4 regions of the Streptomyces sp. NPDC004838 genome follow, and region 2 is predicted to be linked to each of the others. Evidence: riboswitches for the same ligand, from Rfam matches in the RefSeq annotation. Region 2 holds a riboswitch; each other region holds the start of a gene.

Region 1 (7,186 bases), on a different contig from region 2:
GCCGTCGGTCGGGGTGCGCGCGGGGCGGGCGGCGGAGGGTGAGCGCCGGGCGGGTGCCGGGGCGCGGGCGGCAGTGCGCGGCGTACAGGAAGGCCCGCGCCGGTCGCGGCCGCCGGGGCGGCTGGACGGGGGCGCGGGCCAGGAAGAGCCGGGGCGCGTGGGGCTACGCCCAGAGCTGGCCCTGGAGCGCTTCGATCGCGGCTTCCGTCGTCGGGGCGGTGTAGACGCCGGTCGAGAGGTACTTCCAGCCGCCGTCCGCGACGACGAAGGCGATGTCCGCGGGCTCGCCCGCCTTCAGGGCCTTCTTGCCGATGCCGATCGCGGCGTGGAGGGCCGCGCCGGTGGAGACTCCCGCGAAGATGCCCTCCTGCTGGAGGAGTTCGCGGGTGCGGGTGACGGCGTCGGCGGAGCCGACGGAGAAGCGGGTGGTGAGGACGGAGGCGTCGTACAGCTCGGGGACGAAGCCCTCGTCGAGGTTGCGGAGGCCGTAGACGAGGTCGTCGTAGCGGGGTTCGGCCGCGACGATGCTGACGCCGGGGACGTGTTCGCGGAGGTAGCGGCCGACGCCCATGAGTGTGCCGGTCGTGCCGAGGCCGGCGACGAAGTGGGTGATGGAGGGGAGGTCGGCGAGGATCTCGGGGCCGGTGGTGGCGTAGTGCGCGCCCGCGTTCGCGGGGTTGCCGTACTGGTAGAGCATCACCCAGTCCGGGTGCTCGGCGGAGAGTTCCTTCGCCACGCGGACCGCGGTGTTGGAGCCGCCCGCCGCGGGCGAGGAGATGATCTCCGCGCCCCACATGGCGAGCAGTTGGCGGCGCTCCTCGCTGGTGTTCTCCGGCATGACGCAGACGATGCGGTAGCCCTTGAGCTTCGCCGCCATCGCCAGCGAGATGCCGGTGTTGCCGGACGTCGGCTCCAGGATCGTGCTGCCGGGGGTGAGGCGGCCGTCCTTCTCCGCATGCTCGATCATATGGAGCGCCGGGCGGTCCTTGATCGAGCCGGTCGGGTTGCGGTCCTCCAGCTTGGCCCAGATGCGGACGTCGTCCGAGGGCGACAGCCTGGGGAGGCGGACCAGCGGGGTGTTGCCGACCGCGGCGAGCGGGGAGTCGTAACGCATCTCAGTACATTCCGCCGGCGACCGCCGGGAGGATGGTGACGCTGTCGCCGTCGTTCAGCTCGGTGGAGATGCCGTCGAGGAAGCGCACGTCCTCGTCGTTGAGGTAGACGTTGACGAAGCGGCGGAGCTGGTCGCCGTTGCCCTTGTCGATGAGCCGCTCCTGGATGCCCTTGTGGCGGGTTTCGAGGTCGGCGAAGAGCGCGGCGAGCGTGTCCCCGCTGCCTTCGACGGCCTTGGCGCCGTCGGTGTAGGTGCGGAGGATGGTCGGGATGCGGACCTCGATGGCCATGGCGTGGACTCCAGTCGGATGGCGGTGGGCGCGCGGCTCGGTCCCCCGCGCGAGGGGTGGGGATCGGTTGAGCTGACTGCTCGGGTACTGGCTGCTCAGGTACAGAGCGCGCTGGCGAGGCGGCACAGGTCCACATGCAGCCGCGCCACGAGCAGCGTCGTGCCGCCCGGCGTCTTGTCCCGCATGTATGGAGGAACCATGCGGTCATCGTATCGATTCCCGCTCCGGGATCCGGAATGTGGTCTCGTATCGCGGACTCGAGGTGCTCACCATGCGGGCGGGAGGTAGGTGATGGAGGGGGCCCCTGTGACGGGGTGGGGGGCCACGTCGGCGTCGACGCGGTACACGTCGGCGAGGAGCCGGGGGGTGAGGACCTGCTCGGGCGTGCCGGAGGCGACGAGCCGTCCGGCGTGCAGGACGTGCAGCCTGTCGCAGTAGTACGCGGCGAGGTTGAGGTCGTGCAGGGCGAGGAGGCTGGTGGTTCCCAGGGTCCGTATCAGGCCGAGGATCTCCAGCTGGTACCGGATGTCGAGGTGGTTGGTGGGTTCGTCGAGTACGAGGAGGGCGGGCCGCTGGACGAGGGCGCGGGCGACGAGGGCGCGCTGGCGTTCGCCGCCGGAGAGGGAGGGGAAGGCGCGGTCGGCGAGGTCGGTGATGGAGAGCCGGGCGAGCGCGTCGTCGGCCAGTGCGGCGTCGGCCGCGGTGTCGGCCTCCCAGAACCGTTTGTGCGGGGCGCGGCCCATGAGGACGATCTCGCGGACGGTCAGCTCGAACTCCGCGGCGCCGTCCTGCGGCACGGTCGCCACCCGCCGCGCGCGTTCCTTGGGGCCGAGGGCGGTGAGGTCGTCGCCGTCGAGGAGGGCCTGTCCGGCCGTGGGGCGCAGGGTTCCGTAGACGCAGCGCAGGAGGGTGGTCTTGCCGCTGCCGTTGGGGCCGACCAGGCCGACGGTCTCGCCGGGCCGGGCTTCGAGGTCGATGCCGCTGAGCAGCGTACGGCCGTCGGTGTCGTATCCCAGTCCGCGTACGGTCAGGGCCGCGCCGGGGCGCGCGGCGGCTTCGGGGGCGGTCACCGTGCGGCTCCTTCCACGGGCCGGGAGCGCATCAGCCAGAGGAAGAGCGGGCCGCCGATGAGTGCGGTGAGGACGCCGACCGGGATGTCCTGGGGTGCGGCGACGGTACGGGCGGCGAGGTCGGCGACGACGAGCGCGAGGGCTCCGCCGAGTGCCGCGACGGGGAGCAGGGCGCGGTGGGTGGCGCCGACGAGCAGCCGGGCGGCGTGCGGGACCATCAGGCCGATGAAGCCGACCGCGCCGCTCACGGCCACGAGGACGGCGGTGACGAAGGAGGCGAGGACGAAGACGGCGGCGCGGAAGCGGGCGACGTCGAGGCCGAGCACGGTGGCGTCTTCCTCCCCCACCAGCAGCAGGTCGAGCGGTCGGGCGAGGGCGAGCAGCAGCGGCAGGCCGAGGCCGAGGACCGCGGCGGGCAGCCAGAGGCTGTCCCAGCGGGCGCTGCCGAGGCCGCCGAGGGTCCAGTACAGGGCCTCGCGGAAGTGCTCGGGTCGGGCGGAGGCGATGAGGACGAGGGTGGTGAGGGCGGTGAGGATGTACGAGACGGTGACTCCGGCCAGGACCAGCCGGGTCCCGGTCATCGAGCCGTCGCGCCGGGCGAGCCAGTAGACGAGTGTCAGTGCGCCGAGCGCCCCGGCGAAGGCTCCGGCGGGCATGGCGACGGCGGTGGTGGCGCCGATGCCGAGGGTGAGGACGACGACGGCCCCGGTGGAGGCTCCGGAGGAGATCCCGAGGATGAAGGGGTCGGCGAGCCGGTTCCGTACGAGGGCCTGGAGGACGGCGCCCACGACGGCCAGGCCCGCGCCGACGATCGCCCCGAGCAGGACGCGGGGCAGCCGCACCTCCATGATGATCGTGCGGGTAGGGCTGGGTGCGGCGTCCGGGCGCAGGGCCTGGAGGACCTCGCCGGGCGGGATGTGTACGGAGCCGAGGGCGAGGCCCGCGACGATCGCCGCGGCGAGGGCGAGCAGCAGGCCGGTGGCGACGGTTCCGTACCGGAGCCGGGACGTGGTGGCGGGGGTCTTCGACGGGGCGGACCCGACGGGTCCGGGGCGCGGCGCGGCGGGCGGGGCGGGCGGGGGCTCGGAGGCGTGCGGGACGGGCGCGGCGGGCACAGGTCTCGACGGGGCAGGGCCGGCCGGGCCGGGCTCGGAAGCGGGCGCGAGCGCGGCTGACGGGGCGGACCCGACGGGTCCGGGGCGGGGTGCGGTGGGGCCGGAGACGTCGGCCCTGGACCGACCGGACCCGGACGCGGTGGGGCCGGACGGGCCCGCACCGGATGGGGACGCGGCGGACCCGACCGGGCCCGGACCGGGGCCGTCCGGTCCGGGCTTCGCGGCTGGGGTCCTCACCGCGCGAGCTGCGGGGCCAGCTTGGCGATGGCGTCGGGTGCTCTTACGCCGAGGACCGCGTCGGAGAGCGGCAGCACGGCGAACCGGCCGTTCCTGATCGCCGGTACGTCCCCCAGCGCCGGGTCGTCGAGCAGGCGCTTCTTCTTCTGTTCGACGGTGGTGGCGCCGTAGTCGTAGATGAGGACGACCTCCGGCTTGCGGGCCACGACCTCCTCCCAGGTCGCGTCCCCGAAGTTCTTGTCGAGGTCGGCGAAGACGTTGCGGCCGCCCGCGCGGGCGATCAGCTCGTTGCCTATGCCCTTGCCGCCCGCCGTGAACGCGGTCTTGTCGCCGCTGTCGTAGACGAAGACGGGTACGGGGGTGCGGTCCTTCAGTCCGGTCGCGGTCCCGGCGACCGAGGCGCGGGAGGCGTCGATCCACTTCCGGGCGCGGTCGCCGACGCCGAAGGTGCGGCCGATCTCCTCGACCTCGCGGTAGACGTCGTCCAGCGTCGTCCTGCCCTTGACGCAGTTCTCCACGTTGAGCCGGGTGTCGATGCCGGACTTCTTCAGCTCGTCGCGGGTGCGGCCGTCCTTGGCGTCGAAGGCGCTGGCGTAACCGCCGTACACGAAGTCGGGGTTGAGGGAGAGGAGCTTCTCCTTGGAGGGGTACTCCTTGGCCGCGACCGGCACCGAGGCGTACGCCTTCCGGTAGCGCGGCAGGACCTCGTCGTCGAGGTAGGCGGTGCCGACGAGGGACTTCTCCAGTCCGAGTTCCAGCATGATCTCGGTGACGTGCTGGTTCATGGTGACCGCGCGCTCGGGGGGCGCGTCGTAGGTCGTCCGTACGCCGCAGTTGTCGACGGTGTAGGGGAAACCCGACGAGGCTGACGAGGCTTTGGCGGCGGGCTTGTCGGCGGACGACGCGTCGGAACGGTCGTCTCCCGTACCGCAGGCGGTGAGCGGGAGCAGCAGCGCGGCGGCTGTGAGAGCGGCGGTGCGGGCCGGGCGGCGGGGGGACGGACGGCTGGATATCCGCCGGGAGACGCGGCTGTTCGTGCGCCGGGGCATGGGGCTGGGCATGCGGATGGCCTCCTCCGGGGATTTCCACGTCCCCTGGGTGGTGGGAGAAGGGCGGCCGGTCAGTTCCTGGCTGGCGAGCGGGGACGCGGGGGCGCGTCGGACGCTCGGTCACAGTGGCGGGACCGCGCCGGATTCACACCGGCTTCCTGGGTCCTGCCGCCCCTGTATGGAGTTGGGTCGGTCCGGGTCAGTATGCCTGGACGACCTTGACCTCTTCCTCGGTGACCTCGCCTTCGAGGATGCGGAACGAGCGGAACTGGAACGGGCCGGCGTCGTCCGCGTCCGCCGTGGAGACCAGGACGTAGTGCGCGCCGGGCTCGTTGGCGTAGGTGATGTCCGTACGGGAGGGGTATGCCTCGGTCGCGGTGTGCGAGTGGTAGATGATCACCGGCTCTTCGTCGTTGTCGTCCATCTCGCGGTAGAGCTTCAGCAGGTCCGCGGAGTCGAACTCGTAGAACGTGGGCGAGCGGGCCGCGTTGAGCATGGGGATGAAGCGCTCCGGGCGGTCGCTGCCCTCGGGGCCGGCGACGACGCCGCATGCCTCGTCGGGGTGGTCGGCGCGGGCGTGCGCGACGATCTGGTCGAACAGGGCCTGGGTGAGGGTCAGCATGCCGATCAGCATAATCAGCGGGCCGTCCCGTACCGGGGGGCGGTACGGGACGGCCGGTGGACCGGCCGGTCCCGGAAGGGCCGGCGGTCCGGTCCGCACGGGGGGTGGGTCAGGGCTTGGCGAACGCCGCGCCGCGCGGGTTCCTGGCCTTCAGTGTCAGATACGCCACGCCCATGATCAGCGCCCAGACGGGAGCGCAGTACAGAGAGATCCGCGCGTCCTCGTCGATGCCCATCAGCACGATGACCATGAGGATGAACAGAAGGGCGAACCAGCTGGTCCAGGGCGCGCCGGGGGCTTTGAAGGAGGAGTGCGGGAGTTCGCCGCGCTCGGCTCGGGCCCGGTAGCGGAGCTGGCTGACGAGGATCATGATCCAGGCCCACATGCCGGAGATGGTGGCGAACGACACGATCTTGTTGAACGCTTCGCCGGGCCACTGGTAGTTGATCCAGACGCCGATCAGCATCAGGCCCGCGGAGAAGGTGGTGCCGATCAGAGGGGTGCCGCGCTTGGTGAGCCGGGTGAAGAAGGCGGGGCCCTGGCTGTTGAGGGCGAGGTCGCGGAGCATCCGTCCGGTGGAGTACATGCCCGAGTTGCAGGACGACAGGGCCGCGGTGAGGACGACGAAGTTGACGATTCCCGCGCCGGCCTGGAGGCCCATGGTGTCGAAGGCGGCGACGAAGGGGGAGACGCCGGGCCGGAAGGTGGTCCACGAGACCACCGAGAGGATCATGATCAGCGCGCCCACGTAGAAGACCGCGATCCGCCACGGGACGGTGTTGACGGCCCTGGGGAGCGTCTTCTCCGGGTCCTTGGACTCCCCCGCCGTGACGCCGACGAGTTCGACGGCGAGGAAGGCGAACATCACGATCTGCAGGGTCATCAGGGTGCCGCCGATGCCCTTGGGGAAGAAGCCGCCGTCGGCCCAGAGGAGGGAGACGGACGCAGTGTCCCCGGCGTCGGAGAATCCGAGGGTGAGGATTCCGGCGCAGATGAGGATCATGCCGACGATCGCGGTGACCTTCACCATGGAGAACCAGAATTCGAGTTCGCCGAACAGCTTCACGGAGATCAGGTTCGCGCCGTAGAGGACGACGGTGAAGACGAGTGCGGAGACCCACTGCGGGATGTCGAACCAGTACGTCATATAGGCGGCCGCGGCGGTGACTTCGGTCATTCCGGTGACGACCCAGAAGAGCCAGTACGTCCAGCCGGTGACGAAGCCCGCGAAGGGGCCGATGAACTCGCGCGCGTACTCGGAGAACGAGCCCGACACCGGGCGGTACATGAGCAGTTCGCCCAGGGCCCGCATGATGAAGAAGATGACCAGGCCCGCGATGGCGTAGGCGAGAATGAGGCTGGGGCCGGCCTTGGAGATGCCCTTGCCCGCGCCGAGGAAGAGGCCGGTGCCGATGGCTCCGCCGATCGCGATCATCTGGATCTGGCGGGCGCCGAGTGTGCGGTGGTAGCCCTGGTCGTCCGGGGAGCCGCCGGGGCCCGCGGGGCCGCCGGGATCCGTGGGGCCGTGCCCGCCGTGCTTGTCGTGCTTGTCGTGCTTGTCGGGGGTGTCGTCGACCTGCACCGAGGTCATGGTGGTGCGCCCTTTCTCCATGCCGATCCGCGTCCGCCGTCCGAAGACGCGCGGTTGCGGATCAGGTCCCGATCCCCCCGAATACGTCCTGATCCCCCC
Region 2 (7,186 bases):
CCGGGCCACGTCGGCGACCATGTTCGGCGCGAACGTCATCGCGACGACGACGGCCACCCCCGCCTCGTACAGGGCCCCCGGCAGCGACTTGAGCAGCCGGGCCGGGTTGGCGAGCGCGTTGGCCGCGCCGAGGCAGATGAGGAGCGTCGCCAGCTTCGCGCCCTCGTACAGTGCGAAGACCACCTGTTCCGCGTGGACCCGGCCACCGATCCTGATGCCCTTCGCCCAGTCGGGGAGCGGGACTTCGGGCAGGGTGAAGAGCGGATGCGTACCGGGGACGGGCGAGCCCAGCACCACCGAGAACAGGACCCGGATGGCGATGACGATCAGCCCGAGCTTGATGAAGGCGGTGTACGAACGGGCCCAGGGCGCGTCCGTGCGGCGGGCCGCGACGACGTATCCGGCGACGGCGACGATCAGCCCGAGGAGCAGTGGATTGGCGGTCCGGGACGCGGCGGTCGCCAGCCCGAGGGCCCACAGCCACCAGGCCCCCGCGTGGAGGGCGTTGCCCCGGTCGGCCTCGGGTGCGCGGAATCGCTGTCCGCGCCGTCCCGGTTCCGGTCGCGGTCGCGGTTCTGGTCCCGGTCGCGGCGTCGACGCGGACACGGATGCCGGGCCCGGCGTGGACGCCGACTCCGGGCCGGGCGTGGACGCCGGGACCTGGTCCCCTGAGCCCGCACTGCGGTGCGGCGGAGGCGTGGCGGGCATGGTCATCGCTTGCGGCGGCGCGACTGCCAGACCGCTGCGGCGACCAGTACGAGAATCGCCGCCGCGCCCGCCGCGACACCGATCGAGGGACCCCCGTCCTCGCTCCCGGAACCGTCCGCCTGCCGCGTCCCGTCCGCCTTGTCGGTGCTCCCGGTGCTCCCGGTGCTCCCGGTGCTCCCGGTGTTCCCGGCGGACGCCGCGGGGGTCTCCGTGGAGCGCGAGCCCGAGATCTGTTCGCCGCAGCCCTCGGCCGGATAGCCGGAGATCGCGCAGAGCAGAGCTTCGCTGTTGTACCGCAGGGGCTTCGCCACCAGCGCGAGCGCCTCGGCCGTCGTCGCGTCCTTCGCGACCCGCGCGCACACGCCGCGCCCCGCGGGCGGTGTCTCGCCGCCGGGGGCGTCGGCCGCGGTGCCGGGGTCGATGACCAGGGCGACGCGCTTCTGCCCGGACTTCGGGGGCGTACCGCCGCAGATCGCCTCGAAGTCCGGGGCCGAACGCGGCCGGGCCGCGTCGGAGCTGTCCTCGCTGACCGAGAAACGGAAGCCGTTCACGGAGCCGTCCGCCGGGCGGGCGGTCGCGGGGCCCTCGGTGGCGTACGTCCAGGTGTCGCCGCCGGACTGCCAGAACGACCAGTAGCGGTACCCCGCCGCCTGCGCCGGGCCCGCGCCGACGACCGTCAGCGCGACCCCGAGAGCCAGAAGGAGGGGGAGGACGGAGAGCAGCCGGGCGCGGATCACGACTGGGACTTACGGCGGCCACTGAGCAGGATGCCCGCGCCGACGCTCGCCGCGAAGAAGGCGCCGATGATCCACCACACGCCGACCCCGGAGCCGTCCTTCTTCTCGTCCTTCGCGTCCTGCCGCGTCACGTTCGCCTTGTCCGTGACGACCGTCCGCGGGGCCGGGCCGGTCGCGTTCAGGCCCGCCACCAGATCGGTTCCCCCGAAGCTCTTCGGGTCCGTACCGGTCGCGTGCGCCGCGAGGATCAGCTGTGCGTACGCCGCCGGGCCGGACTCCTTCGCCCAGGCCGCCGCGTTCTGCTCCAGCCAGGCCAGGGGCTTCTTCGTCTGGTCGGTCAGGCCCTGTGCGGCCAGGGCGACGACGGCGTCGGCGGTGTTGCCGAAGTCGGGCTTCTCGGCCGTGTCCGTGGAGCCCGGCATCGGCGGTGTGTTGAGGTGGCCGGTCTTGGCGAGGGCGGTCGCGAGGTACGCCCCGCCGTTGTGGGCGGCTGCCTCGATCGTGGTCCCGGCCTCGCACACGGCGCCCTTGGCGTCCTTCGTGCCCGCCGTCACGACCAGCCCCTTGCCGTGCGCGCCGAGCACGGCCGCGGCCGTGGAGTCGGCGACGATGCCGGGCTGCTTCGGCTGGTACACGAACGCACCGCCGTCCTTGCCGCCGCACGGCCGCGCGAACGTCAGCAGCGCGTCGTACGGCGACTTCCCGCCCTTCGACACGACCGCGTCCGGCTTCTCGCCGGCCGCGGCGAGCGCGCCGATCACGATGGACGTGGAGTTGGCGTCGCTGGCACCGCCGGGGTTGTAGCTCCAGCCGCCGTCCGCGTTCTGTACGGACTTCAGCCAGGTCACGGCCTTCTGTACGGTCTCACTCTGCCCGCCGAGGGCGGCGAGCGCCTGTACCGCGGCGGCGGTGGCGTTGGAGTCCAGCGGCAGCGCGGGGGCGCACGCCCCGGCGGCGTCCGCGCGGTAGGACGGGAACGCGCCGCTGTCGCACTGCTGGCCGGTCAGCCAGTCCACCGCCTTCCCGGCGGGCTTCACACCGACCGTGTCCTGGGCGAGCAGCGCCAGGGACTGCCGCCAGACGCCGTCGTACGCGGGGTCGGTGGTCCCGTACAGACCGGACGGTGTGACGGCTGACGGCGTCGGGGTGGGGGTCGGCGCGGCGATCGCGGCCGGGGCGGCGGCCGCGGCTATGGCCATGCCGACGACGGCGGATGCGGCGAGCGCGGCGACGCCGCGGCGGGCGGTGGTCATGACGGGCGGTGCCTTCCCTGCGGGACCGGGCACGGGCACGCGCGAGCGACCTGGGCTCCGGCTCCGTATTCCTCGACGATGCCGGTCACCGGCGGCTGCCGGTGGCACGAGCCGTCACAGCCGCGCACAGGGCATTCCGACTCACCACCCTGTTTCGCGGGTGGTTCACGGTTGCGGGTCAGTGCCGGATTCGCACCGGCTTCCCCCTGTACGGGTGTGATACGACCTGCTTACTGTACCGGCCCTGTGCAGGCCCCTCGCGGGGGGCGGCCGATGGGCGGCGCACCCGGGGCCGGGGTCCGTCCCCAAGCGCCGGACGGGCCGGAGTCGCCCGCCCGGGCTTCGTGTCCTGCCGGGGCGGCGGGCTCGCGGCCGGGGTCCCTCCTCAGGCGCACCGGCCGGCGTCCTCGCTGATGTCCGGCCGGCGCGTTACGGACGTGGTCATGTCCGGTGGGCCTGTATCGGAGAACCTGTATCGGAGAAGGGGACGCTTCGACGGCTGGACGGCACGCTGTGGCATGGCGGTGACAATCCCTGGACGCAACGAGTACATGGCGCGGCGAACCGGCGGACGCCGAGCGCGTGTCCTTCACCGTGTTCCCGGACTGTCCGGGAACGGCCCAGGGGGAGCAGACCGATGCGCACTGCGAATCGCACCACCAGCCGTACCCGTAACCGTCTTGTCATCACGGCCGCAGCGGCTTTCCTGGCGCTGGTCCTCAGCGGGTGCCGGGACACGGCGGCGATCGATGGCGGGGACACGCCTTCCGGGGCCGCCCCGACGGCGTCAGCGGCTGATTCCGGTGCCGCGGGCGAACCCTCGACGTACCCGAGCGGCAAGCCGACGGCCGTCAAACCGTCATCGCAGGGCACGCCGTCCGGCGCATCCTCGAAGCACCCGAAGCACTTCATCAAACTCACCGAGGGCTACCCCATGCCGAACGACGTGCTGATCAGCGTCACGGATGTCGTGGCAGCCGGGAGTTCGAGCGGGGTGGTCGCGCCCGCGGGCTCTCAGCGCAGGTACGTGCTCATTCAGATCACGAACGAGGGGACCCGACCGCTGAAGGTGGACGGCCGAGTGCACGTCACCGTCAAGCGGCATGACAATGGCAAGTCCATGAAGCAGGTCGACTGGCTTCCCGGGGAGGACTCCGAGGGCGCCGGCTTCTTCATCCTCGACGTGGAGCCGGGCAACCGGGATGACGCCTCGCTCGGATTCGCCTTCGAGGACTCGGGATTCGACGAGGGCTACGAGATCTACGTGACGCTGGACCAGCCCGGAAGCCCCGCATACCCGGCGAAGTTCCTGTACGCGCCCCCGCCCACTTCCTAGCGCGGTGACCGGGGGCGTTCACCGGCCGCCGACGCGCGGTACGGCACTGCCCCACGGCCCTTCGAACGGCCCTTCGGCCGGGGTGGGGGTCCCCGGCGGAGCCAGGGGGAGCGCCCCCGCGCGGTGTCGTCGGACTGTGCGGGTGCGGGTGCGGTCGGGTACGGGCTGCGGGCCTCCGCCTCGCGATACTCCCCCACAGCCTTCGGCGTGGGAGGGACCCCCACCCGCACAGCTTTCGGCGTGGGAGGGACCCCCGGCACCGGACGCCGCGGGCCAACCGGCAAACCTCTCCGGCCACAGCACGGGCACGCGACACGGTAGCGACACGGCAGCGGCGCAGTACTTGGCCGGTCAGGACCGGGGGCCGGGCCGGTCGGGACCCGGCGACGTGAGGTCGATCAGCCGGCACACCGTCTCGATGTCGGTCTTCACCTGCGCGATCGAGGCCCGGCCCGAGAGCCAGGTGATCAGGGCCGAGTGCCAGGTGTGCTCGATCACCCGGACCGCGGAGAGCTGCTCGGGCGTCGGCTTCTCCAGCCCCGTCGCGTCCAGGATGATCGCCGTCGTCTGCCGGGAGACCGTGTCCACCTCGGGGCTGACACCGCGGTCGGCGAACGTCAGCGCCCGTACCATCGCGTCCGCGAGCTGCGGCTCGCGCCGGAGCGCGCGGAACGCGCGCATCAGCGTCTCGGCGACCCGCTCGGCGGCGCTCTCCCCGCCCGGAGGGCGTTTACGGAGGGTGGTGTGCAGGTGCCGGAGCTGGTCCTGCATGATCGCGACCAGCAGATGGATCTTGGACGGGAAGTACCGGTACAGGGTGCCGAGGGCGACGCCCGCCGCCTCGGCCACCTCGCGCATCTGCACCGCGTCGAAACCGCCCCGGCCGGCCAACTGCGCGCCGGCGTGCAGGATGCGGCGTCGCCGGGCCTCCTGGCGCTCCGTCAGGGGCGGCGAACCCGGCCCCGCCGGCTTGGCTTCGGCTGTCATAGTCCCCGATCCACTGTCTGGTGCCCTGCGAACCTCAACGGCGATCTCCAGCGGCGGTCCACAGTGCTCCGTACCCTCGCCGACCGCACAGCATGGCATTGGGCCCGCCGTGGCGCGAATCACCTGATCCGGCCCTCACGGCGGGGCTACCAGCCGGTAGATTCGAAGCTCCTCGCACGATCAAGTCTGAAACTTGTTCTAGATTAGCGCGAGCGGTTACGCTCCGGCGCAAACGCAGTGATGAAGGGGGCGTGAGTGACCGCTGAGGCCATCGAGGCCGGCCCTCACAGGGGTCGTACGGGCGGGCGCTCCAGCGCCGGACCATCCGGTGGCGACCAGTCACTGCGCATCGCGCTCCTCACCTATAAGGGCAACCCTTTCTGCGGCGGCCAGGGCGTCTACGTACGGCATCTCTCGCGCGAGCTGGCCCGCCTCGGCCACAGCGTCGAGGTGATCGGCGCGCAGCCCTATCCCGTACTCGACGACGGCGTGCCGCTCACCGAGCTGTCCAGCCTCGATCTGTACCGCAGCCCCGATCCGTTCCGGACGCCCGCGAGGGACGAGTACCGCGACTGGATCGACGCGGTCGAGGTGGCCACCATGTGGACCGGCGGATTCCCCGAGCCCCTGACCTTCTCGCTCCGTGCCCGCCGTCACCTGATCGCGCGGCGCGGTCAGTTCGACGTCGTCCACGACAACCAGACGCTCGGATACGGGCTGTTGGGCGACCTGGGCGCGCCACTGGTCACCACCATCCACCATCCCATCACCGTGGACCGGCAGTTGGAGCTGGACGCGGCCACGGGGTGGCGGAAGCGCGCCTCCGTGCGCCGCTGGTACGGCTTCACCAGGATGCAGAAGCGCGTCGCACGCCGGCTGCAGTCCGTGCTCACCGTCTCCGGCTCCTCGCGGCAGGAGATCGTCAAAGACCTCGGCGTACGGCCCGAGCGCGTCCAGGTCGTGCCCATCGGCGCGGACACCGGCCTCTTCTCGCCCGATCCGGCGGTCGCCGAGGTGCCCGGACGGATCGTCACCACCTCCAGCGCCGACGTCCCCCTCAAGGGCCTGGTCCATCTGGTGGAGGCGCTGGCCAAGATCCGTACCGAGTACCCGGACGCCCATCTGGTGGTCGTCGGCAAGCGCGCCGAGGACGGGCCGGTCGCCCGGCTCATCGAGCGGTACGGGCTCGGCGGCGCGGTCGAGTTCGTCAAGGGCGTCTCGGACGAGGAACTCGTCGACCTGGTGCGGAGCGCTCAGGTCGCCTGCGTCCCTTCGCTGTACGAGGGGTTCTCGCTGCCCGCCGCGGAGGCGATGGCCACCGGAACCCCGCTGGTCGCCACCACCGGCGGGGCGATCCCGGAGGTCGCCGGAGCCGACGGCGAGACCTGTCTGGCGGTGCCGCCCGGCGACGCGGGCGCGCTGGCGACCGCCATCGGACGGCTGCTCGGCGACGCGGAGCTGCGGGTACGGCTGGGCGCGGCGGGACGGCGGCGGGTGCTGGACCGGTTCACCTGGGCGAGGGCGGCGCAGGGGACGGCGGAGCTGTACCGCGCGGCCGTCTCACGGGCGGTCCGGCGATGATCCGCGTACCGGTTCCGGTCCGGGCCCCGGTTCGGGTCTCGGTCCTGGTCTCGGTCCGGGCCCCGGTTCGGGTCTCGGTCCGGGCCCCGGTTCGGGTCTCGGTCCTGGTCCCGTTTCCCATCCCTGCCGCCTCCGCGATCTTCTCCGCCTCCGGACCCGCCTCCGCCCCTCTCGACCGTGAAAGCAGGACCGCGTGCTGACCGTCGACTTCTCCCGTTTCCCGCTGGCCGCGGGCGACCGTGTCCTCGACCTCGGATGCGGTGCCGGACGGCACGCCTTCGAGTGCTACCGGCGCGGCGCACGCGTCGTCGCGCTCGACCGGAACGGCGAGGAGATCCGCGAGGTCGCCAAGTGGTTCGCCGCGATGAAGGCGGAGGGTGAGGCCCCCGAAGGGGCCACCGCCACCGCCATGGAGGGCGACGCGCTCAACCTCCCCTTCCCCGACGAGTCCTTCGACGTGGTGATCATCTCCGAGGTGATGGAACACATCCCCGACGACAAGGGCGTACTCGCCGAGATGGTCCGCGTCCTCAAGCCCGGCGGCCGGATCGCGATCACCGTTCCCCGCTACGGCCCCGAGAAGG
Region 3 (7,186 bases), on a different contig from region 2:
CGCCGAGGATCTGGAACCCGCCGCAGATGCCCAGCACGGGACGGCCCTCGGCCGCCCTGCGCGCCAACTCCCGCGCGAGCCCCCGCTCCCTCAGCCACTCCAGCGCGCGGACCGTGCCACGGGTTCCCGGCACGATCACCAGATCCGCGTCGCCCAACTCCTCGGGCCGGTCCACGAACCGTACGACGACGCCCGGTTCGGCGGCCAGCGCGTCCACGTCCGTGAAGTTGGACATCAGCGGCACCGCGCACACCGCGATCCGCAGGATCTCCTCGCCGACGGGCGGGGCGACGACCGACTCGCGCACGGCTCCCCGCAGGGAGACGCGCAGCCCGTCCTCCTCGTCGATGCCGAGCCCGTGCGCGTACGGCAGGACCCCGTACGTCCGCCGCCCGGTGAGCCCTGTGAGCATGTCGAGTCCGGGCTCCAGCAGCGAGACGTCACCGCGGAACTTGTTGACGAGATACCCGGCGACCAGCCGCTGGTCCTCACGGCCGAGGAGCGCGGTGGTGCCGAAGAAGGAGGCGAAGACGCCGCCGCGGTCGATGTCCCCGACGACGAGCACCGGGAGGTTCCCGGCTCTCGCGATGCCCATGTTCACGAGGTCCGTACGCCGCAGATTGATCTCGGCCGGAGACCCGGCCCCCTCGCAGATCACGGCCTCGTACGTGCCCCGCAGCTCCTCCAGGCACTCCACGACGGTGGAGAGCAGCGCCTCCCGCCGACCGCCGCGCAGCCCCGTGCCGGGCGACGCGGCCGCCGCCCCCGGTCCCTGGCGCGTCGCGGGCTCGGCGCTTCCGAAGAATCCGCGCGCGCTCAACTCCCCGACGGGTCGGCCCAGCAGGACGACCTGGCTGCTGCGGTCGCTCCCCGGTTTCAGGAGTACGGGGTTCATCAGCGCGGTCGGCTCCACACGGGCGGCCTGCGCCTGCATGGCCTGGGCCCGCCCGATCTCCGCGCCGTCACGGGTCACGAAGGAGTTGAGGGACATGTTCTGTCCCTTGAACGGAGCCACTTTCACGCCCTGGCGTGCGAGCCAGCGGCAGATTCCCGCCGTGACCACGCTCTTGCCCGCGTCGGACGTCGTTCCGGCGATCAGCAGCCCGCCGCCCCGCCTGCGACCGGTCATCGGGTCCCTCCCCTCGTCGCCCTCGTCTGTGCGCTTCGCCCCGCGACCCGCTGGAGAAGCAGCCGGGCGGCGATGCTCGTGCCCAGCGCCAGCAGGCCCACCCGTCGCGACAGCCGGGCCGCCCGCTCGATGTCCCCGACGGCGACCGGGCGTCCACCGCCGTTGAGCACGGGCCGGTGCTCCACCCGCCCGCCGTACGAGAGCGTTCCCCCGAGCCGTACGCCGAGGGCTCCCGCGAACGACGCCTCGACGGGCCCGGCGTTCGGGCTCGGATGCCGGCGGCCGTCGGCGCGCCAGGCCCGGACCGCTCCTCGCGGGTCGTCGCCCGCGAGTGCGGCGAGTGCCGCCGTCAGCCGTGCGCCCGGCGCGCCGGTGAGGTCGTCGAGGCGTGCCGAGGCCCAGCCGAACCGCAGGTAGCGGGGCGACTTGTGTCCCACCATCGCGTCGAGCGTGTTGACGGCCCGGAAGCCCACCAGACCGGGCACGCCCGCCAGGGCGCCCCACACCAGCGCGCCGACCACGGCGTCGGAGGTGTTCTCGGCGACGGATTCGACGACGGCGCGGGCGATTCCGGGTCCGTCCAGGGACTTGGGATCGCGGCCGCACAGATGGGGAAGCCGCTCGCGGGCCGCCTCGATGTCACCCGCGGCGAGCGCGTCCGCGACGGCGCGGGCCTCGCGCACCAGGGACGTACCGCCCACGACGGTCCAGGTGGCCGCGGCGGTCAGCGCCACGGACGCGGCCGGAGCGCGGCGAGCGGCGCGCGAGAGGAACACGGCCCCCGCGGCCGCGCCCCCGGCGCAGACGAGGGTGTGCAGCGCGCCCCAGCCGCGGTGGTCACGCCACAGGACGCGCTCGACGGCGCCCGCGGACCTCCCGAACACGGCGACGGGATGTCCCCGGCGGGGATCGCCGAGCAGCAGGTCGCCGGTGAGGCCGAGGGTGGCGCCGTACGCGAATACTCGGTCGGCACGCATGGATCAGGCGGGTGTCTCGCCTCGGGGGGCCGGTGAAATCGGTGCTGTACTCAGTGCTCTGGGGGCAGGAGCTGAACCGCAGCCGCGCATGGCGAAATGTCCTCACTCAGGGTGTCCGCGCCCTGGTTCGACGTGACCGACGGTGAGAGTTCCTGGCTTCCGGGGGTGTTCCCCGGTCACAGTGGCGGGACCGCGCCGGATTCGCACCGGCTTCCTCTGTTTCCGTCGTGATGGCTCCGGCAGTCCACCACGCTCCGAGAACACCCGTCAACTCGCCCTTGACCTGCGAAGGGTCAGTGTGCTGAGCCCCACAGTCGGACGACGGCCGGGCCGGGCGCGTCAAGGGCGCCCGGCCCGGCCGGGTGGAACGTATGGCGGTGCGTGTGCGGGTCGCGCGACCTGTACAGCGGGGTGCGGGTGTGCGGGGTGCGGGGGGATCCGTACGTCAGGTGATGATCAGATAGATCCCGTACGCCACGGCCGCCGCGCAGAGCCCGAAGCAGGCGTACGCGCCGGTGCGCGCGAGGGCGGTGGAGCCGCCTCCGGCTTCCGTCGCCTCCTGCTTGCTGAGGGCCACCACGCCGACGGCGAAGAGGCCCACCACGACGACGGTCGAGACGAGGCTCACGCCGAAGACGGATCCGAGGGCTGCCCAGTCGATTTTCATTGCTGATCCGTCCTTACACCGCGGCCCGGCTCGCCGGACCCGCTTCGGGGGCCGAGGGAGCGGGGGACGGGATGGTGGTCTTGAGTTCGTCCTGGGCGATGGCGGCGTCGACGCCCGCGGGCCCGTCGCCGTGGTCGGTGTCGTTGACGTTGGTGTGGTCGACCACCTGACGGCGGGAGATCAGCCAGATCCAACCGCTCGACGCGACCAGGAAGACCGCGACGACCGCGACTCCCCAGTCGCCCTGCTTGGTCACGAACTCCGAGCCCGCGGCGACCAGCGCGGCGGCCGGCAGCGTCAGACCCCAGGCGACGAACATCCGGGTGGCGGTGGACCAGCGGACCACCCCGCCCTTGCGGCCGAGGCCCGCGCCCATCACGGCGCCGGAGCAGGAGTGCGTGGTGGAGAGCGAGAAGCCGAGGTTGGACGAGGCGAGGATGACGCTGGCCGCGCTGGTCTGGGCGGCGAAGCCCTGCTGCGGCTGGAGGTCGGTCAGGCCCTTGCCCATGGTCCGGATGATGCGCCAGCCGCCGAGGTAGGTGCCGAGCGCGATGGCGACGCCCGCGGAGACGATGACCCACATCGGGGGGTTGGAGCCGGGGGAGAGCACACCGCCGGCCACCAGGGCCAGCGTGATGATGCCCATCGTCTTCTGGGCGTCGTTGGTGCCGTGGGCGAGGGAGACCAGACCCGCCGAGGCGATCTGACCCGCCCGGTATCCCTTCTCGGTGCCCTTCGCGCCCGCCTTCTGGCCGATTCGGTACGTCAGCCGGGAGGCGAGGTACGCGGCGATGCCGGCGACCAGCGGGGCGGCGACGGCGGGGATCAGCACCTTGGTGACGACCGTGCCGCCGTTGACGCCGCTGATACCGACCGAGGCGATGGTCGCGCCTATCAGACCGCCCATGAGGGCGTGTGAACTGCTGGACGGCAGGCCGATCAGCCAGGTCGCCAGATTCCACAGGATGGCGCCGACGAGCGCCGCGAAGATGACTTCTGGGGTGATGCCTGACTCGTTGACGATGCCGCTGGAGATCGTCTTCGCGACCTCCACCGACAGGAACGCGCCGACGAGGTTGAGCACGGCGGACATGGCCACCGCGGTCTTGGGTTTCAGGGCGCCGGTCGAGATGGTCGTCGCCATCGCGTTGGCGGTGTCGTGGAAACCGTTCGTGAAATCGAACACGAGAGCTGTCACGATCACGATCGCGAGCAGCAGCGTGATGTGTTCCATTTACCCAGGCAATCTTTGGGGGTCAGTGGCTCGCTGAACGTAGGTAACCTGGGTGAACAGAAGATGAACTGAGACGGGACTTGGGGTGTCTCCAACCGGTTCTCGTCATTCCGTTTTCTCTCTCGCGGGGCCGGTTTTCCGGCTCCGGAGGCTCGAAGGGGGAGAGAAGCGGCTTTCATGCGGTTTTATGGTGATCTGCGTCACCGTGCCTCTGTTCACTTCTCTGATTCCGGTATCTGATACCGGGGCCCTCCGCGGCGGACCGTCCGCGGCGGTTCGCGCCGTCGCCGCACGCCGGTCGGCGGAACCGCCACGCCGTCCGGTTCGACGCCGTCCGGATCCCCGCTCCGGGGCCGGGGGCATCGCCCGCCGCCACCCGGACGGCGGCCCTCCACTGGCACCCCGGCGCCCGCGTGCCGACACTGGAACCGTGCGCCCGGCAACCGCGACGGCTACAGCCGTCACCACCCTGATAGGCATCGGCACGGCGGCGGTCGTGGCCGCCCGGTACGCGGGCGACGCCGCCCTCAAGGCGTCCCCGAGCCGCCCCCTGCCCGGCGACCCCCGGCTCACCGTGCACGGCACCGCGGCGGGCACGGTGACCCTCACCCGCAGCCTCGCCTCGCTGCGCCCCGGCACGTACGGCCTCGACGGCGACGGCGTCCACGCCGTCGTCGGCCCGGTGTTCGAGGGAGCCCCGCACGACGCCGACGCGGTCGTGCGCCGTCTGGAGCAGGTCGCCCACGGCAGCCTGGAGCCCGGCACCCGGGTACGGCTGACCCCGCGACTCCACCTCGGCAGCCCGGCCGACGCGCTCGGCATCGACCACGAGGACGTCGCCGTCCCCGGAGAACTCGGCCCCCTGCCGTCCTGGTTCGTGCCGGGCCCCCGCGATACCTGGGTGATCGCCGTGCACGGCCTCGGCGCCACCCGCGAACACCCCATGAACCTTCTGCCCTTCCTGCACGGCAGACGCGTGCCCGTGCTCGGCCTCGGCTACCGGGGCGACCCCGACGCGCCCCGTTCCCCCGACGGACTCGGGCACCTCGGCGACTCCGAGTGGCGCGATCTCGACGCCGCCCTCCGCTTCGCCGTACGGAACGGGGCCGCGCGCGTGGTCCTGTACGGCTGGTCCACCGGGGCCACCATGGCGCTGCACGCCGCCGCGGACTCGGTGCTGCGCGACCGGATCAGCGGCCTCGTCCTCGACTCGCCCGTCCTCGACAAGGCCGCCACCCTGCGCGCCCTGGCCGCCGCCCGCCACACCCCCGGACCCCTGCTCCCGCTCGCCGTGAGAGCGGCCCGGAGCAGAGCGGGACTGAACGGCGGCGGACCGCTCGCCCCGGACTGCGCGTACGCGGTCCGGGTGCCGACCCTGATCTTCCACGGCCCCGACGACACCGTCGCCCCCTGGGCGCCCTCCCGCGGACTCGCCGCAGGCCGCCCCGACCTCGTCACCCTCCACACCGTCCTCAACGCCCCGCACGCGGCCATGTGGAACGCCGACCCGGCCCGTTACGAAGAGACGCTCCGCCGCTTCCTCACCCCTCTGATGTAGCCGGTGGCCCGGCGGTGACGGAGCCCGTCGGCCGGGCCCCTGGGGCCCTGTCCCGCCCGAGCGGACTGCGCCCGATAAATGTATTCACCACTAGGTTCCGTTTGGGCTTTCCGGCCGTCAACGGGAAGACTGCTCCCTGTGACGTCCCGAAAGCCTGATGAGCAATTGGCGCGCAACTCCAGACTCCGGCTTGTCCGCCCGCGGCCCCTGGCCACCGCCCGCCGGGCCGTGACGACCCGGCGTACCCGGCCGGCCCCGAGGCCCCCCGAGGGCACACCGCCTCCCGCCGAACTGGCCCGCCAGGCCAGAGAAGTCCTCGCCGACGCCGTGCGGATCGCCCGCTGGGCCGCCGTCGAACGCGATCCGAGCACCGCACCGCTCGCCGACCGTGCCGAGGAACGGGCCGCCGCCGCACTGGAGTTGACGACCGCTCAGGTGCGCGCGGGCTGGGACCGCGCCCGCCTGGCCGGCCTCGTCGAACTGCACGGCGACACCGCCCGGCCCGGCTGGCGGCTGCGTGCCTGGGACCGTGACGACATGGCCGTACTGCGCGGCTGGGTCGCCCTCTTCGACGCCTGGTCCCTGGTCCACCCGGCCCCCGGCGAGGTCGCCCCCACCGCCGTCGCGGAGGTCGTCGAAGCCGTCCCCCAGCTTCTCTCCCTGCTCCAGCTCTCGGCCGGTCCGGTCCTCGTGCCCGCCCTGCTCGACCTGCTGGAGCAGCGCGTCGCGGAACTGCGCGAGGAGCGCTGCGAGGTCCCGTACGACCCCCAGGACCAGCTCGGCCGGCTCGTGCCCGCCGCCGCGCCTTCGGACGGCTCCGTGCCCACGGGTGACGCCGGTCCCGGCGCGGGAGCGGACGCGGCCGCGGCAGCCGCCGTCCCCGAGCCCCCGGCCCCCGCCACCGCCGTCCTCCGCACCGGCCCCGCGGCCGATGTTGCCACCGCGCCGGACGTCCCCGCCGCACCCCTTCTCGACTGGGCCCTCGACGGCCTGGCCGCCGTCGGGGCGCTGACCCTCGACAGCGGCCGGTCCGCCACCCTCACCCCCCTCGGGAACTGGGCGGTCTGGGTCAAACTGGAGCAGATCTGCGTCGCCGCCCAGAGCCCGGCCGGCAACATCGAGCAGTCCGCCGACGACATGCTCCGCGGCTGCGCCCGTCTCACCCCGGGGCCCGCCCGCGCCGAGTACCGCGCCTGGCTCGCCGCCCGCCCGGTCTCCAGCGCCGTCGCCGAACTGCTGACCGTCGCCAGGGGCGAGGACGCCCTGCTCCGCGGACTCGCCTTCGAGGCGCTGCGCGCCGTCGGAGCCCCCGCGGAGGCCGAGGTCCGCGCCGCCTCCGACGAGCCCTCGCTGCGCCCCTACGCCCTGCTCTGGATCGCCGAGTACGACGGCATGGACCCCGAGGACGCCCCCGACATCCTCACCCGTGAGGAAGCCACCTGGCTCTGGGTCGACACGGCCGCCGCGGTCGCCGACCACGGGGAGCCGCAACTGCTGCTGCGCCACCTCGACTCCGCGGTCCAGGGCACGGTCCCGGCGCTCCTCGAAGAGGTACGGGCCGGAGGCCACCCCCGCACCGTTCAGGTCCTGGTCGCGCTGGCCGCCGCGCACCCCGATCCGG
Region 4 (7,186 bases), on a different contig from region 2:
CGCCGCCAGCGCGATGATCAGGGAGAAGACCACCGCGAGGACGGTGACGGTGAACGAGTTGCGGACGAAGGTCCAGAAGCCGTCCGCCGAGACCGCGCGCTCGAAGTGCTGGAACGTGGCGTTGGTCGGGAACCACACGGGGGTTTCCGCGACGATGTCCGGCGTCGGCTTGAACGCCGTGGCGAACATCCAGTACACGGGGAACACGAAGCCGATGGCGAGCAGAATGGCCGTCGCGTTGGGCCAGATACGGCCGAGCAGAGACCGCTTCATCACTCGTCCTCCTCTTGCTTGAGAACGATCCGGAGGTAGTACGCGGTCAGCAGCAGCATGATCACGATGGTGAGCATGGCGATCGCGGAGCCCATGCCGTAGTGCTGGTTGCCGATGCCCTCGACGTACGCGTAGACGGGAAGGATCTCCGTGAGGCGGTCGGGTCCGCCGGAGTTGATCGCGAAGACCTGGACAAACGCCTTGAAGACCCAGATGATCTCCAGGAACGTCGTCGCGTAGAGGAACGGCCGCAGATAGGGCATGGTCACGGAGGTGAAGCTCCGCCACGCGCCCGCGCCGTCCAGCGAAGCGGCTTCGTACAGTTCCTTGGGGATCGTGGTGGTCGCGGCGTACAGATTGATCGCCACGAAGGGAATGGACTGCCACACGATCAGCACGAGGACCACGAAGAACGTGGAGTACTGGCTGCCCATCCAGTTGTAGTCGGCCATCGACTCGAAGCCGATTTGTGCGAGGACCCAGTTGACGACGCCGAACCGCTGGGCGAACAGCCACTGGTAGACGGTGGTGGCGGCGATGACCGGCATGGCCCAGGCGAGGACGAGCGCGATCAGCAGGGTGACGCGCATCCGCTTGCCGAGACGCGCGAGCAGGAGACCGACCAGCGTGCCGAGTATCATGATCAGGACGACGTTGGCCGCGGTGAACAGGATCGAGCGTCCGGTCACCCGCCAGAAGTCCGAACCGCCCAGGATCTCCTGGTAGTTGTCGATCCCGTTCCACTCGGTGAGACGCTGGATCAGCTGTCTCATATTGAGGTTCTGGAACGACAGCAACCCGTTGTTGATCAGCGGCCAGCCCAGGAACACCAGGGTGGCGGCAACAGCGGGAAGCAACAGCAGATAGGGCAGAAGGGCGCCCGCTTTACGGGACGCTGAGGGCTTGCCCTTGCCCTCGACGGGGGGGTGGTGTACCTCCGTCGGGCCGGAAGGCGGCCGTTCGGTCTGCACGGTCATGCTCGCCATCTCTTCCTAGGCGCTACGGAAACGCAGTCGGCGGTCGGGGCGGGTCATCAGACCCGCCCCGACCGCGTACACAATTACTGCTTCTGTGCCAGGCGCTTGTTGAACTCGCCCTCGACCTGCTTGGCGGCGTCAGCCGGCGACTTACCGTTCATGACCGCCGTGAGGTAGGTCTTGATCGGGTTCGGAGGGTTCTCGACCGCGGCCCACTCGGGGATCAGCGGCGTGGTGCCGCCGACCTTGGCGGACGGCGCGGCGGCCTCGGCGACGGCGTTGCCGACCAGGTTGTTGTTCAGCGACTCCTTGTTCGGGATGACGCCGCTGGCCTTGGCGAGGCCGCCCTCGAACCGGTCGGAGAGCAGGATCTTCAGGAACTCCTTGGCGAGCTCCTTGTTCTTGCTGCGCTCGGCGACGGCGAGGTTGGAGCCGCCGAGGAAGACGCCCTCGGGCTTGTCGGCCGTCTCACCCGGAATGGTGAAGTAGCCGAGGTCCTTCTCGATGGCCGCGTTGGCCTTGATGGCCGTACCGGCCTCCCAGCCCATGCCGATGAAGGCGCCGACATTGCCCTTGGCGAAGACGTCGGCCTGCTGCGGGGTGGCCTCGTCCTTGTCCTTGGGAGCCTTGGAGTACGCCTGGAGCTTCTTGTACTCCAGGGCCGCGGCCTGGACCTTCGGGTCCTCCAGGTTGGAGACCCACTTGTCCCCGTCCTTCTTGATGAGCTCCCCGCCCTGGCCGATGACGAGGCCGACAAAGTGGTACCAGTTCTGGCCGGGCAGGTAGATCGGCTCCTTGCCCTTCGCCTTGATCTTGTCCAGCGCGGCGTAGAACTCGGCGCGGGTCTTCGGCGGGGCGGTGACGCCGGCCTCCGCGAAGACCTTCTTGTTGTAGATCACGACGCGGTTGGCGAACCACCAGGGAACGGCGGACTGCGTGCCGTCCACGACGGCGCCCTCGTTGAAGTTCTCGGCCCAGTCGGCGCCGACCGCGGTCTTGACGTCGGCGAGGTCCGCGAGACCGCCCGTCTTGGCGTAGGCGGCGGTCTGGGTGTTACCGATCTCGAAGACGTCCGGCGGGTTGTCCTCGGAGAGGGCGGTCGTCAGCTTCTGCTGAATACCGTTCCACTGCTGCTCCTCGAACTTGAGCGTCGCACCGGTCTTCTTCTCGAACTCCGCCTTCAGCTCCGCCAGCCAGGCGTCCGGCGTGGAGCCGTCCATGGCCCACCAGGTCAGTGTCTGGCCCTTGAAGCTGTCAGGCCCCTTGGACTCGCTCCCCTTGTCCCCGTCTTTGTCGTCCGAGCCACACGCGGCCAAACTGATCACCATGCCCGCGACACCGATCGCCGCAATGAGCTTGCGCTTCACGCCACCCTCCTAAGGGATGCCTGATCACCCCCGCCCACCACGAGACATACGGGAAGTACTGCCTGGGGCTGGGACCTGGCCTTTAATGGTTTAGACCAGTACCGGGAGCTTGGCCTAGACCTTTAGGACTGTCAAGGCTCGATAAACCAGGCCGTCCAGTCCGTTACCGGACCGACATCTGGGCAGGATCCGGACGGCCGGAATCCGCCCACGCCGAAGGACCACCCGGAGGGGACCTACGCGTCGCCAGGAGGAATGCCGACTCCTGGACTAGACCAACCCTAGTACCAACGGTGTATAAGAAGCAGTGGTGTCCGACTGGAAAGAACCCCGAGGGGAGGGGTCGCACTCCCCCGGACCGGCCCGTGCCACGATATGAGCCGCTATTAACGGAGGAGCCGGTGACGGCAGCAGGACAGCCTGGGAGGCGGGCCATGGCCACCGACGGGGGAAACACGGAGACCGAGGGCGGACCCGGCGTCCGCGCGGCGCGGGTGCCCAAGTACTACCGCTTGAAGCGTCATCTCCTCGATATGACGGAGACGATGCCGCCGGGCACGCCCGTACCGCCGGAGCGCACGCTCGCGGCGGAGTTCGACACATCGCGTACGACGGTCCGTCAGGCGCTCCAGGAGCTGGTCGTCGAAGGCCGGCTTGAGAGGATCCAGGGCAAGGGCACGTTCGTGGCCAAGCCCAAGGTCTCGCAGGCCCTTCAGCTCACCTCGTACACCGAGGACATGAAGGCCCAGGGCCTGGAGCCGACCTCGCAGCTCCTCGACATCGGATACGTCACGGCCGATGACACCCTGGCCGGACTGCTGGACATTTCGACCGGCGGCCGGGTGCTGCGGATCGAACGGCTCCGGCTGGCGAGCGGCGAGCCGATGGCCATCGAGACGACCCATCTCTCGGCCAAGCGCTTCCCGGCGCTGCGCCGGAGTCTGGTGAAGTACACCTCTCTCTACACGGCGCTGGCGGAGGTGTACGACGTCCACCTCGCCGAGGCCGAGGAGACGATCGAGACCTCGCTGGCGACGCCGAGGGAAGCCGGTCTGCTCGGTACGGATGTGGGGCTGCCGATGCTGATGCTCTCGCGGCACTCGCTGGACAAGCAGGGCGAACCGGTGGAGTGGGTACGGTCGGTGTACCGGGGCGACCGGTACAAGTTCGTCGCGAGGCTTCAGCGCCCGACCGGCTGAACGGGCCGGATCTCAGCAGGCCGATTCACCAAGGGCCGACCACGGGCCGATTCACGACGGGTTCACCTCGGGCCGCCGCACCAAGCGGGTGCGGCGGCCCGTCTGTATTTTTTGGGGCTCGGTTCTCCCCCGGACGCCGTCCGGGGGCCCCACGGGGCACTCTGAGCGTGCGTCCACGGTCGACCGTGCTCGATCCCTCGTACCTCACGGCCTCCGCGCGCTCTCCCTCTCGACACCCGCGCGCCCCTCCAGCACACTCGGCCCCTTCTTTTTGGGCTCGTTCACCTCCGGGGCGCTCTCAGCGTGTGTCGACGGTCGACCGTGCTCGATCCCTCGTACCTCGGGACCTCCGCGCGCTCTCCCTCTCGACACCCGCGCGCCCCTCCAGCTCACTCGGCCGCTCTTTTTTGGGCTCGCGCCGGGCCGCGTTGTGAGTGTTCTCATACGGGCGCTCAGGGCCGCCGTCACGGGCCCGTTCCCGTACCGCGCAAGGGGCGGTGACGGACAGGGGCAGCCCCCTTTCGCGACAGACAACTCAACCGCACGACACAACATCTGGTGGGTACTTCCGGGAAGCGCCCCCACATGTATGCTCATCTCGCTGTCGCTGCAGAGGAATCCGGTGTGAATCCGGAACTGTCCCGCAACGGTGTGCTTCGGCGTGCTTTGTCACGCCTGGCGAGTCCGGCCGACTGCCGACAGCGCACCCGGCTCGTCCGACCCGGGTGCCCAGACGTCCGGGCCTCGCGGTTGGGCCGGTGGACGCCGTGAGTGCTGCCCTGCCGCGGGCACACCCGGCTCTGTCCGCTCCCCGCCGGCCCGCTAGCCGAGCGAGGGAGAGCACCACGTGACCATCGCGCCAGCCGATCCGGCTTCAGGCACCTCCGAGACCCCTCCCGGACCCGTGTCCGGGCAGGTTCCCGGACCGGTGTCCGAGCGGGTCCCCGGCCAGGTCGACGGCCCGGGTACCGCACTGCTGCGGACCCTGACCGAACTCACCGCCGATCTGCCGGACACCGACCCCGGCCGCGTCGCCGCCGCCGCGCTGCGCGGACGCCACGCCGGATCGGACGCGGCCGAACTCCACCAGCTGGCCACCGACGCCGCTGCGGGCCTGATCTCCGAGGACCCCGCCTACTCCCGGCTCGCCGCCCGGCTGCTGACCCGTACGATCGCGGCCGAGGCCGCGAGCCAGGGCTCGGTGTCGTTCTCGGCCTCGGTCGCCGTGGGCCACACCGAGGGCCTGATCGCCGACCGGGCCGCCGCGTTCGTCGCCCTGCACACCGACCGCCTCGACGCGGCGGTCGACCCGGCCGCGGACGACCGCTTCGGCTACTTCGGCCTGCGGACCCTCTACAGCCGTTATCTGCTGCGCCACCCGATCACCCGTCAGGTGATCGAGACCCCTCAGCACTTCATGCTGCGCGTCGCCTGCGGCCTCGCCGAGGACGAGTCGGACCGGGCGCTCGCCGAAGTCCTGGCGCTGTACGGGCTGATGAGCCGGCTCGACTATCTGCCCTCCTCGCCCACGCTCTTCAACTCCGGCACCCGCCACCCGCAGATGTCCTCCTGCTATCTGCTGGACTCGCCGCTGGACGAGCTGGACTCGATCTACGACCGGTACCACCAGGTCGCGCGGCTCTCCAAGCACGCGGGCGGCATCGGGCTCTCGTACTCCCGCATCCGCGCCCGCGGTTCGCTGATCCGCGGCACCAACGGGCACTCCAACGGCATCGTGCCGTTCCTGAAGACCCTGGACGCGTCGGTCGCCGCCGTGAACCAGGGGGGCCGGCGCAAGGGGGCCGCCGCCGTCTATCTGGAGACCTGGCACGCGGACATCGAGGAGTTCCTCGAACTGCGCGACAACACCGGTGAGGACGCGCGGCGTACGCACAATCTGAACCTCGCGCACTGGATCCCGGACGAGTTCATGCGGCGCGTGGAAGCCGACACCGAGTGGTCGCTGTTCTCCCCGGCGGACACGCCCGAGCTGGTCGATCTGTGGGGCGACGAGTTCGACGCCGCGTACCGCGCCGCCGAGGCCCGGGGGCTGGCCCGCAAGTCCGTGCCCGCGCGAGAGCTGTACGGCCGGATGATGCGTACCCTCGCGCAGACCGGCAACGGCTGGATGACCTTCAAGGACGCCGCCAACCGCACGGCCAACCAGACCGCCGAGCCCGGCCACACCGTCCACTCGTCGAACCTCTGCACCGAGATCCTTGAGGTCACGGACGACGGGGAGACGGCGGTCTGCAACCTCGGGTCGGTCAACCTCGGCGCGTTCGTGAACGGGGCCTCCGATGGCGAGGAACTGGACTGGGAGCGGCTGGACGCCACCGTCCACACGGCCGTGACCTTCCTCGACCGAGTCGTCGACATCAACTTCTACCCGACCGAGCAGGCCGGCCGCTCCAACGCCAGATGGCGGCCGGTGGGCCTGGGCGCGATGGGCCTTCAGGACGTCTTCTTCCAGCTGAAGCTGCCGTTCGACTCCCCCGAGGCGCGGGCGCTCTCCACCCGGATCGCCGAGCGGATCATGCTCGCCGCGTACGAGGCGTCCGCGGAGCTGGCCGAGCGCAACGGCCCGCTCCCCGCCTGGGAGAAGACCCGTGCCGCGCGTGGCGTCCTGCACCCGGACCACTACGGCGTCGAGCCTCACTGGCCGGAGCGCTGGGCCGCCCTGCGCGAGCGGATCGCCGCCACCGGGATGCGCAACTCCCTGCTGCTCGCCATCGCGCCCACCGCGACGATCGCCTCGATCGCCGGTGTGTACGAGTGCATCGAGCCGCAGGTCTCCAACCTCTTCAAGCGCGAAACCCTGTCAGGCGAGTTCTTGCAGGTCAACTCCTATCTGGTCGCGGAGCTGAAGCGCCTCGGCGTCTGGGACGCGCAGACCCGTGAGGCGCTGCGCGACGCCAACGGCTCGGTGGCCGGCTTCTCCTGGATCCCGGCCGAGGTGCGTGAGCTGTACCGGACGGCATGGGAGATCCCGCAGCGCGGGTTGATCGACATGGCCGCGGCCCGCACTCCGTTCCTGGACCAGTCGCAGTCGCTGAATCTGTTCCTGGAGACGCCGACCATCGGCAAGCTCAGCTCGATGTACGCGTACGCCTGGAAGAAGGGGCTGAAGACGACGTACTACCTGCGGTCCCGCCCGGCCACCAGGATCGCCCGCGCGGCGAGCGGCACGTCGGCCCCCGCCCCCTCCCCCGTACAGGCGACGCCGGAAGACGCCGTCGCCTGCTCCCTCGAAAACCCCGAGTCCTGCGAGGCGTGCCAGTAATGCCCAGCTCCACCAGTACCACCGGCTCCACCAGCCCTACCGGCTCCGACGCCAAGAATCTCCTGGACCCGGGTTTCGAGCTAACCC

Evidence for each region. A riboswitch is a leader RNA that binds a small molecule or an ion and turns the genes downstream of it on or off. The one in region 2 is predicted to bind cobalamin.
Region 1: linked by a shared signal. The riboswitch ahead of ACWEFL_RS13980 (ABC transporter substrate-binding protein) and the one ahead of ACWEFL_RS03055 (prenyltransferase/squalene oxidase repeat-containing protein) in region 2 are both predicted to bind cobalamin.
Region 3: linked by a shared signal. The riboswitch ahead of ACWEFL_RS30205 (cobalamin biosynthesis protein) and the one ahead of ACWEFL_RS03055 (prenyltransferase/squalene oxidase repeat-containing protein) in region 2 are both predicted to bind cobalamin.
Region 4: linked by a shared signal. The riboswitch ahead of ACWEFL_RS01595 (ribonucleoside-diphosphate reductase subunit alpha) and the one ahead of ACWEFL_RS03055 (prenyltransferase/squalene oxidase repeat-containing protein) in region 2 are both predicted to bind cobalamin.

What each region holds. Positions count from the first base shown of each region.
Region 1 covers NZ_JBSGAW010000010.1:91,795-98,980, reverse strand. Annotated here, with positions in the region: gene ACWEFL_RS14005 (PLP-dependent cysteine synthase family protein) at 164-1,114, opposite strand; gene ACWEFL_RS14000 (MoaD/ThiS family protein) at 1,116-1,403, opposite strand; gene ACWEFL_RS13995 (putative leader peptide) at 1,499-1,603, opposite strand; gene ACWEFL_RS13990 (ABC transporter ATP-binding protein) at 1,670-2,473, opposite strand; gene ACWEFL_RS13985 (FecCD family ABC transporter permease) at 2,470-3,447, opposite strand; gene ACWEFL_RS13980 (ABC transporter substrate-binding protein) at 3,822-4,886, opposite strand; cobalamin riboswitch at 4,927-5,058, opposite strand; gene ACWEFL_RS13975 (Mov34/MPN/PAD-1 family protein) at 5,074-5,496, opposite strand; gene ACWEFL_RS13970 (amino acid permease) at 5,606-7,087, opposite strand.
Region 2 covers NZ_JBSGAW010000002.1:130,731-137,916, forward strand. Annotated here, with positions in the region: gene ACWEFL_RS03045 (energy-coupling factor transporter transmembrane protein EcfT) at 1-606, opposite strand, end outside; gene ACWEFL_RS03050 (SCO2322 family protein) at 711-1,445, opposite strand; gene ACWEFL_RS03055 (prenyltransferase/squalene oxidase repeat-containing protein) at 1,442-2,698, opposite strand; cobalamin riboswitch at 2,811-2,950, opposite strand; gene ACWEFL_RS03060 (hypothetical protein) at 3,336-4,034, shown strand; gene ACWEFL_RS03065 (TetR family transcriptional regulator) at 4,386-5,021, opposite strand; gene ACWEFL_RS03070 (glycosyltransferase family 4 protein) at 5,277-6,602, shown strand; gene ACWEFL_RS03075 (class I SAM-dependent methyltransferase) at 6,796-7,186, shown strand, end outside.
Region 3 covers NZ_JBSGAW010000033.1:40,667-47,852, forward strand. Annotated here, with positions in the region: gene ACWEFL_RS30200 (cobyric acid synthase) at 1-1,129, opposite strand, end outside; gene ACWEFL_RS30205 (cobalamin biosynthesis protein) at 1,126-2,106, opposite strand; cobalamin riboswitch at 2,231-2,366, opposite strand; gene ACWEFL_RS30210 (hypothetical protein) at 2,552-2,773, opposite strand; gene ACWEFL_RS30215 (anion permease) at 2,787-4,007, opposite strand; gene ACWEFL_RS30220 (alpha/beta hydrolase) at 4,438-5,565, shown strand; gene ACWEFL_RS30225 (hypothetical protein) at 5,704-7,186, shown strand, end outside.
Region 4 covers NZ_JBSGAW010000001.1:379,039-386,224, forward strand. Annotated here, with positions in the region: gene ACWEFL_RS01575 (carbohydrate ABC transporter permease) at 1-273, opposite strand, end outside; gene ACWEFL_RS01580 (carbohydrate ABC transporter permease) at 273-1,250, opposite strand; gene ACWEFL_RS01585 (extracellular solute-binding protein) at 1,334-2,617, opposite strand; gene ACWEFL_RS01590 (GntR family transcriptional regulator) at 3,052-3,816, shown strand; cobalamin riboswitch at 4,405-4,530, shown strand; gene ACWEFL_RS01595 (ribonucleoside-diphosphate reductase subunit alpha) at 4,721-7,099, shown strand; gene ACWEFL_RS01600 (ribonucleotide-diphosphate reductase subunit beta) at 7,099-7,186, shown strand, end outside.